Draconibacterium halophilum: one gene and its partners. The protein of the gene in region 2 interacts with the protein of the main gene of each other region in a pairwise test. Links are inferred from orthologs where the notes say so. Each region holds a gene or a part of one and is shown on either strand. Other genes may lie near its edges. The genes, in order: G0Q07_RS05525, rlmB and tsaE.

Region 1 (3,002 bases), 460 kb from region 2 along the record:
ACCGGTAATAAACATGATTAGCGCCTTACTTCCCAACTTAAAAACTTCCTTAAGGTTAATACTTAGTGTTAGCAACACCAAACTTGCCGGTAGCAAGTAGCGCGATGCCATATAATACAGCTGCGAATGTTCTCCATCAACAATATTAAAAGTGGTTAACAAGCTGGGTAAAAAATAACAAAGCAACAGCATGGGAATAACACTGTAGAATTTCTTAAAAACCGGTTTCGACGAATTGCTGGTATAGAAAATAGCCGCCAGTAAAGCCAGTAAAATTCCTAAAACTACCGCATCGTTTTTAATAAGTGCTTCTACTTGTTCTGTTTCCTGCATACCAATCTTTTTTTACCTCAAAATTATATGAAGGGGCAAATATAAAAATCTTTTCAGGTTAAACAACTTGATATTGGTCAGGTTCAATGCTTTATAATTTATAAGCGGTATCTGTTGCTATATATTGAAGAACTGGTCTTTTTAAGCAATAAACAGGCTGCAGGATGACCAGTTTGCAATAATGGCCCAATTCCCGGGGAAGAATTCTACCTACAATTCTTAAAATCATTCATGTTTTTATAATTTCGGGAAAACAATGTTTCCGGAATGAAAAAGAGGATTGCTATTACCTTTAGGTTCTGTAATTTTTAAATTGTCTTTTTATTAGCGTTTATGAAAATATTTACCACAAAACAAATAGCAGCTATCGATAAGTACACCATCGAAAACGAACCCATTGCCGATATTGATTTAATGGAACGTGCCTCGCTGCAAATAACCAACTGGATTGTACAACAGTTTACTACCGAAGAACGGCTATTGTTTTTTGCCGGCCCCGGAAATAATGGCGGCGATGCTTTGGCAATTGCCCGCCAGCTGGCAGAGCTCAGTTACCAGTGCGAAGTTTACCTCCTGGATTTTGGAAAAGCATTAAAAGGATCGCCGGAGATCAACTTCAACAGGTTAGAGGAACAAGGAAAAGTAAAGCTGGTTAAACTACGTTCTGAAGCTGATTTTCCGCATGTTGATGATACGGATGTACTTATCGACGGGCTTTTTGGCTCCGGCTTGTCGCGCCCCTTGGAAGGATTGCCGGCACAGTTGGTGCAAAAAATCAACCAACTGCTGAATGTGGTAGTAGCGGTTGATATTCCCAGTGGACTGATGGGGGAGGATAATTCCAAAAACAACCTGGAGAATATTATCCGGGCAGATTATACGCTGACACTGCAATTTCCAAAAATAAGTTTCCTGTTCCCCGAGAACGAACAGTTTGTAGGGCAGTGGGAAGTGTTATCCATAGGTTTGCATCCCGATGGTATTTGGGAAACACCATCGCCGTATGCTTTGGCCGATGCTGAAGAAATTACAACGCGGTTGCCTGTACGCTCTAAGTTCGATCATAAAGGAACCTTCGGCCATGCGCTGCTTATTGCCGGGAGTTACGGAAAAATGGGAGCGGCAGTGCTCGCATCAAAAGCCTGTATGCGTGCCGGAGCAGGTTTGTTAACTACTCATGTTCCGCACATGGGATTCCCCATCATTCAAACGGCAGTGCCCGAAGCAATGGCCAGCATCGATCAGCACGATTCAATGTTTACCACATTACCCGATTTAGTGCCTTATGCGGCCATTGGTATTGGCCCGGGTATGGGTAAAAAACATAATTCGTGCCGTGCCTTATGCAACTTGTTAGAACAAGCAAAAGTGCCGCTTGTTATCGATGCCGATGCCTTGAATATTTTGGCTGAAAATAAAGCATGGCTGGAGAAATTACCCGAAGGTTCGGTGCTGACACCCCATCCGGGCGAGTTCAGCCGTTTGGTGGGCGAAACCACCGATTCGTACGATGCTGTTCAGAAACAAATGGCTTTCGCCCAAAAATACAATTGTGTGGTGGTGCTAAAAGGCGCACACACTTCAGTTGCAGCACCCAACGGAAGGCTCAGTTGGAATTCAACCGGTAACTCAGGAATGGGAACCGCCGGAAGTGGCGATGTGCTTACCGGGATTATCCTGGGTTTGCTGGTACAAGGTATGGCACCGGTTGATGCGGCGCTGGCGGGCGTGTACCTGCATGGTCTGGCCGGAGATATAGCTGCAAAAAAACGATCGGAGTTTTCGTTAATGGCCGGCGATATTATCGATTACCTGGGAAAAGCATTTCTTGAAATGCAGAAAAGGGATTAACACCTTTTAGAATATAAAATTTTTCATATTTGAAGAATTAGGCATCATGGTTTCTGTAATTTAGACGTTTTGGCGAACTTGTTTCTTTTTAGCCTCCTTTTCTACGTAAGCCCCGGGGCAAGTTTCAGAAACCTAAAATAATGCTACATTTAATGGACGAAAATGAAATCTCAGAATCTGTTAAATGACTAGATAGATAAACTATCGTTCCAATAGTCCCGTCCACTTCCCCTGCAAAGTATCTCCCTGCAACGCTTTTTCCAGCATTTCCAAAAAGTCTTTTCGCGGAATAGGTTTGGCACCCAAACTGGCCAGGTGGTCGGTAGGTTGCTGGGCATCGATAAAAGCGAAGTTGTTTTTTAGTGCAAACTGCACCAGGTGGTAAAAGGCAAATTTGCTGGCATCGGATTTCGTAAAAAACATCGACTCACCAAAAAAACAATTCCCCAGCGAAAGGCCGTACAGTCCGCCAACCAACTCGCCTTCAAAATACGTTTCGAAGGAGTGGGCGTAACCCAGTTTGTGCAGTTGTACGTAACCATCGATAATGTCGTTGGTAATCCACGTTTCATCTTCACGACTTCGTTTAACCTTGCTGCAATGGTTTATTACTTTGCGGAATGCCGTGTCGATACGCAATTCAAAAATCCCTTTGTTGAGCACCTGCCGCAGGCTTTTCTTTAGTTTAAAGTCTTCAGGCAGCAACACCATCCGGGGGTTCGGCGACCACCACAAAATGGGTTCACCTTCGCAAAACCACGGGAATACGCCCTGGCAATATGCCGACAGTAAAAACTCGGGCGTAAGCTCGCCACCCT
Region 2 (3,007 bases):
GGTAAAACAACTTGAAAAACTGGATCGGCTGGAAATTGAGGAAGAAGATAATTCAGCACTAAAAATTAACTTCCCTCCGGCACCACGCTCGGGACGTGTTGTGGTTGAAGCCAAAAACATTAGTAAATATTACGATTCACTTCATGTGCTCGACGACATCGACCTTACCATTGAGAATGGAGAGAAAATAGCATTTGTGGGCCGAAACGGAGAAGGAAAGACAACACTGGCCCGGATTATTATGAACGAGCTGGAACACGATGGTACAATCAAACTGGGGCACAATGTTAAAATCGGCTATTTTGCCCAAAATCAGGCGCAACTATTAAAAGAAGATCTAACGGTTTTTGAAACTATAGACGAAATTGCCGTGGGCGATATCCGAACAAAGATCAGGGATATTCTTGCTTCATTTTTATTCCGCGGCGAAGACATCGATAAAAAAGTAAAAGTACTGAGTGGTGGTGAGAAGTCGCGCCTGGCTATGATACGATTAATGTTGGAGCCGGTTAACTTCCTTATTCTCGACGAGCCAACCAACCACCTCGACATGCGCTCGAAAGAGATTTTAAAAAATGCATTGGCAAACTTCTCGGGAACAGTACTTATTGTTTCTCACGATCGTGATTTTCTTGATGGACTGGTGAACTGCATTTACGAGTTCAGAAATAAAAAGGCAAAACAACACCTGGGTGGCATCTTCGATTTTCTTTACAGAAAGAAAATGGAGTCGATGAAAGAATTAGAAGGCAAGAAGCAAAATGCAAAAGCCAGAAAAGTTGTAACTTCGGAAAAACAAAAAGACGAGCTTTCGTTTGAAGAAAAGAAAGAGATAAACCGCACTATTTCGCGGCTGGAAAAAAGTGTAACCCAAACCGAGGAAGAGATTGCAAAACAGGAAAATGAAATAGAAGAAATGGATAAACTGCTTGCCAACCCGGAAAATATTGACAGCCATTCGGTTTTTGAGCAGTACGAGCAATTAAAATCGCACCTGGAAAAAAGTATGCTTAACTGGGAAAATGCCCACGAAGAACTGGAAAACTGGAAAGCAAAAAAAACCTGGTAAATTCAAAATTAAATGAGACAAAAAGGAATAACCACCGATGATTTTCTGTTTGGAACAAGAGCAGTAATAGAGGCTATAAAAAAAGGCAAAACTATCGACAAAGTACTGATAAAAAAGGGTTTGCGGAACGAGTTGATTGCAGAACTTCAGCAATTGATAAAAGAAAATGAAATTGGCGTTCAGTACGTTCCAATCGAGAAGATTAACCGTGTTACACGAAAAAACCACCAAGGTGTTCTGGCCTTTATTTCGCCCATCGAATTTGATAATATTGAAACTGTAATTCCGGGAATTTACGAAAAAGGCTTAACTCCACTTCTTCTTGTTTTAGATCAGATAACTGATGTACGCAACTTCGGAGCTATTACCCGCTCGGCAGAATGCGCCGGTGTTCAGGCTATTATTATCCCTGAAAAAGGTATGGCACGAATTGGTGCCGATGCGGTAAAAACATCGGCAGGAGCCATTCACAACATCCCCATCTGCAAAACAAATAACCTTTATAACTCTGTTCGTTTTCTGAAAGACTCGGGCATTAAGATTGTTGCAGCCACCGAAAAAGGCGACACACTTTACAGCAATGCCGATATGAAATCGCCACTAGCCATTGTTATGGGATCAGAAGACACGGGTGTTTCTGCCCAGATTCTGAAACTTGCCGATGAACAATTAAAAATCCCAATCCTGGGACAGATCGAATCTTTAAATGTTTCGGTATCTGCTGCTTTAATGGTTTTCGAAGCAGTCAGACAACGAAATCAGGCATGAACAGGAATCGTTCGTTTAAATGACTCTTCCAGAGAAATAAAAGTCTCGGTACTGGCAACACCTTGAATTTTTTGGATTTTTCCGCTTAAGATATTTTTTAGGTGCTCATTATCCTTGGCATAAACCTTAACAAAAATGGCATAGGCACCTGTGGTGTAATGACACTCTACTATCTCAGAAATTTCTTCCAGCCCTTTTACAACCTCGCTGAACAACCCTCCCTTTTCGAGGAAAATACCAATGTAGGTGCAGGTTTTAAAATCAACCTTTTTGGGATTGATGTGATAGCCGGATCCAACAATCACTTCCAAATCAACCATTCGGTTTACTCGTTGATGTACTGCTGCACGTGAGATTCCCACTTCTTTTGCAACATCTTTAAAAGGTATTCTTGCGTTCTTTGTAATTATATCCAGAATTTTTAAATCCCAGTCGTCTAAATTATTCCTCAAAGTCATCTTTAACAATTTTCCACAAAAGTATCAAAAATCTAACATTATTTCAAAGTAAAGTGAGCGTAAACACAATATAGTAACAAAATTAAAACAAAGTTGCCCAGACTTTCAAAAGCCGAAAAAATATTATCAGTTTGTTAATTTATAACACATTTATCTTTCATTATTCTACATTCAATGCTAATTTCAATGTGATTTAATACTTTTATCCCGGATTTTTATAAAAACAGACAGCAATAAAAATCGAAGACAGTATTAGATAGCTTTCATTCAGCACTTAAAAACCACTCAATTTCAATACGAAATTTTGAGTTGTTATGTGTTGAACGGACTTAAAAAGTAACCTTAAAAATTATAGACATGAAGAATTCAACGAGTTGGTGGTTTATTCTGGCCTTATTGGTAATTGTAGCCGCTCTGGGAGTGATTATGCCTTCCGGAGCCGGAGAGATAGACACTTCTAACCTTGACGCCGGAGATACCGCCTGGATGTTAACCGCAACGGGATTGGTATTATTAATGACCCCGGGCCTTGCTTTTTTCTATGGAGGAATGACCCAGTCAAGAAACATTATTTCCACCATGCTGCAAAGTTATATTGCCATGGGCATTGTAAGCGTGCTGTGGGTTGTAGTTGGTTTTAGCATTGCCTTTGGCGAGAGTATTGGAGCTGAAGGTTTTGGGTTATTTGGTAATCCGTTCACCTATTTTATGT
Region 3 (3,086 bases), 1.7 Mb from region 2 along the record:
TTGCTTTTATTGGATTAATGGATGGCAAACCTTACGAGATTTTCACTGGTTTGCACGACGACGAAGATGGAATTTTACTGCCTCGCTCGATAACCAAAGGTTATATTATTAAAAGCTGGGAAGGTGAAGATTCGCGTTACGATTTCCAATACATCAACAAACGTGGTTACAAAACCACTATTGAAGGTTTGTCGCACAAATTCAATCCGGTATTCTGGAATTATGCCAAATTAATTTCGGGAACCTTGCGCCACGGCATGCCCATTCATAAAATTGTTGAGCTGGTAACCAGTCTGCAATTGGATAACGAAACCATTAACTCGTGGAAAGCAGGAGTTGCACGTGCACTGAAGAAATACATTCCGGACGGAACAATTGCTGATGATGCAAAATGTGGCGAATGTGGATCTGACGATGTAGTATACCAGGAAGGCTGTTTGACCTGCCTGTCTTGTGGCTGCTCAAAATGCGGATAATAAATTCGAACAAACTATACAAAACCGGAATCGATATCGATTCCGGTTTTTTTTGCACAAAAAATGCCCCACCGAAAAACGATGAGGCATTTACATCTACTATAAAATCTCTTAAGCTTCTATCATTGCTTTGTAAGCATCGGCATCCATTAAACTATCTAGTTCTGATGCATCAGCCACTTTAATTTTAACCATCCACCCTTTTTCATAAGGATCTTTGTTTACCAATTCCGGATCGTCGGCCAAATCTTCGTTAAACTCAGTAACTTCTCCTCCAACCGGCATAAACAGATCAGAAACCGTTTTCACTGCCTCAACTGTTCCAAAAGTTTCGCCTTTGTCTAACGTTTCACCTTCCGTTTCAATTTCAACAAACACAACGTCGCCCAATTCTCCCTGAGCAAAATCAGTAACACCAACAACAGCCACATCTCCCTCAACACGTACCCATTCGTGGTCTTGCGTATATTTCAAATCAGCTGGAATATTCATATTTTTAGTTTTTAATTATTTAAATCGTATCGGATGAAACTTGCCTTTACATTTGTCTTTCTTTCAAATTCGCCTGGCGTACTTCACATTGAAAAATTATTCATGATTTTTGCCAAAATTAAAACATTTTACTGAAAAACATACCCCTTACGCCCATGCATTTACGTGATTTTTATCGCATTTTGTTTTCAGGGGTCTAAAATATGTGGTGCTTTTTGTATAATTGCAAAAATTGTTACAACAAATGTATTCAAAAAAGATCAATTCGCCCGAAGAGCTTAAAATTGCTGCAAAGGAGTTAATTACAGCATTTAGTGACGACCGTGTGTTTGCATTTTACGGAAAAATGGGGGCTGGCAAAACAACCTTCATCCAATCGATTTGCCGGGCACTGGGATCGGACGACAACGTTACCAGTCCTACTTTTGCGCTGATAAACGAATACAACACCGCCGATCTTGAATCCATTTTTCATTTCGACTTTTACCGGATAGCAGCTATTGAAGAAGCGTTCGACCTGGGTTACGAAGACTACATTTACAGCGGAAGTTACTGTCTGATTGAATGGCCGGAAATGATTGAACCGCTGCTTCCGGAGAAAATGGTTGAGGTAAAAATTGAAGTTCAGGAAGATGATACGCGCCTGATAACAGCGCAGGAAATTTAGTTTCTGAATACCACATTCTACTTCCGACTTATTTTTTTTTGAAAACTCCCCTTTTGCTTGTAAATTGGTGCTGTTGAATTCATCAGAATTATACATAAATTCCAACCATGGAAAAAGCAAAAGAAAAGGTATCGATACCAAAAACCATGCTTCTGCCCAAAGAGGAGATGTTGGAGGTAAAAAGCAAGGGCAGAAAAATGAAAATTGGCGTTCCTTCCGATTTATCCAAAGTTGAATACCGGGTCCCTTTATCGCCGCAAGCTGTTGATTTACTGGTTTCTTACGGCCATGAAATTTTAATTGAACGCGACGCCGGAAAATCAGCCAGCTACACCAATGAAGATTACCAAAAAGCCGGAGCTACTATTGTTGAAACAAAAGAAGAATCTTTTCAGTGCGACATTATTTTACGCATCGCACCTTTTGATTGCGATGAAATTGATGCCCTGCGCGGCAACCAGGTTATCATTTCCAACATGCATATTCAGGCGCATTCCAACGAATCGATTCAGAAAATGATGCGCAAAAAGGTAACAACCATTGCTTTCGAGTACCTCGAAAACGAAGATGGTTTTCTTCCTTTTGTACACCAAATGAGCCAGATTGCAGGAGTTACCTCAATTACCATCGCCAGCGAATACCTAAGTAACTCGCGCAACGGTAAAGGTGTTTTATTTGGGGAGGTTACCGGTGTTACCCCAGCCGAATTGGTAATTATTGGCACCAGCACCGCAGCCGAATATGCAGCTCGTGCGGCACTCGGACTGGGTATTTTTGTAAAGGTATTTGATACTTCCGTTTACGAACTCAGCAAACTGGAAGAGAAACTTGGCCGACGTGTTTTTACTTCAGTATTCTACCCTAAAGTTTTGCGCAAAGCACTTATATCGGCCGATGCAGTTATTGGAGCCACCTCGTTTAACACACCGCCAAAATTTAAAGTCTCAGAAGATCTGGTAAAACAGATGAAAGAGGGTTCGGTAATTATTGACCTGAACGTTAGCCAGGGCGGATGCTTTGAAACCTCGAAATGTACTGATTTCAAAAATCCAACATACACCAAACACGGGGTTGTACATTACTGTGTTCCTAATACTCCCGCTATGGTGTCACGAACAGCATCCATTTCGCTGAGTAATATTTTAATCCCGATATTACTTGCCATTGGTGACAGCGGCGGGGTTGAAAACTACATAAAAGTGTCGAAAGGATTCAGAAAAGGAGTTTACATTTATCATGGTATTTTAACCAACCACGATGTTGGCCGCATGTTCAACATCGCATCAAAAGACATTGATTTGTTACTCGCTGTATTTTAATCAACAAAGAATTTGTAATGCTGGATTCGCTAAACAAAAAATATCCTTTTAACGACAACCTCAAAGTAAACATACGCTCTATTTCATCGGTGAGCCTGGGCATTTTTTTGTTTCTATTGTTCTTTGAGCCTT

What was found.
Region 1: the proteins of rlmB (region 2) and G0Q07_RS05525 interact in binary tests that used the Escherichia coli proteins (3 or more experiments, as listed by UniProt). The link is inferred for Draconibacterium halophilum from one-to-one orthologs.
Region 3: the proteins of rlmB (region 2) and tsaE interact in binary tests that used the Escherichia coli proteins (3 or more experiments, as listed by UniProt). The link is inferred for Draconibacterium halophilum from one-to-one orthologs.

What each region holds. Positions count from the first base shown.
Region 1 is NZ_CP048409.1:1,355,408-1,358,409, forward strand. What follows is about bases 87-2,925. They hold G0Q07_RS05525 (NAD(P)H-hydrate dehydratase), read left to right. Parts: upstream 87-666; coding sequence 667-2,184; downstream 2,185-2,925. Other genes in these bases: G0Q07_RS05520 (DUF819 family protein), read right to left, coding at 87-333; aat (leucyl/phenylalanyl-tRNA--protein transferase), read right to left, coding at 2,386-2,925. Outside these bases: more of G0Q07_RS05520, read right to left, coding at 1-86; more of aat, read right to left, coding at 2,926-3,002. UniProt on the Escherichia coli protein: Bifunctional enzyme that catalyzes the epimerization of the S- and R-forms of NAD(P)HX and the dehydration of the S-form of NAD(P)HX at the expense of ADP, which is converted to AMP.
Region 2 is NZ_CP048409.1:1,819,866-1,822,872, reverse strand. Bases 116-2,959 are described here. They hold rlmB (23S rRNA (guanosine(2251)-2'-O)-methyltransferase RlmB), read left to right. Parts: upstream 116-1,081; coding sequence 1,082-1,837; downstream 1,838-2,959. Other genes in these bases: G0Q07_RS07335 (ammonium transporter), read left to right, coding at 2,653-2,959; G0Q07_RS07340 (Lrp/AsnC family transcriptional regulator), read right to left, coding at 1,828-2,295; G0Q07_RS07350 (ABC-F family ATP-binding cassette domain-containing protein), read left to right, coding at 116-1,069. Also shown: more of G0Q07_RS07350, read left to right, coding at 1-115; more of G0Q07_RS07335, read left to right, coding at 2,960-3,007. UniProt on the Escherichia coli protein: Specifically methylates the ribose of guanosine 2251 in 23S rRNA.
Region 3 is NZ_CP048409.1:153,685-156,770, forward strand. The notes cover bases 1-2,923. They hold tsaE (tRNA (adenosine(37)-N6)-threonylcarbamoyltransferase complex ATPase subunit type 1 TsaE), read left to right. Parts: upstream 1-1,212; coding sequence 1,213-1,635; downstream 1,636-2,923. Other genes in these bases: G0Q07_RS00430 (adenosylcobalamin-dependent ribonucleoside-diphosphate reductase), read left to right, coding at 1-476; gcvH (glycine cleavage system protein GcvH), read right to left, coding at 588-968; G0Q07_RS00445 (alanine dehydrogenase), read left to right, coding at 1,743-2,923. Also shown: more of G0Q07_RS00445, read left to right, coding at 2,924-2,954; G0Q07_RS00450 (LytTR family transcriptional regulator DNA-binding domain-containing protein), read left to right, coding at 2,972-3,086. UniProt on the Escherichia coli protein: Required for the formation of a threonylcarbamoyl group on adenosine at position 37 (t(6)A37) in tRNAs that read codons beginning with adenine.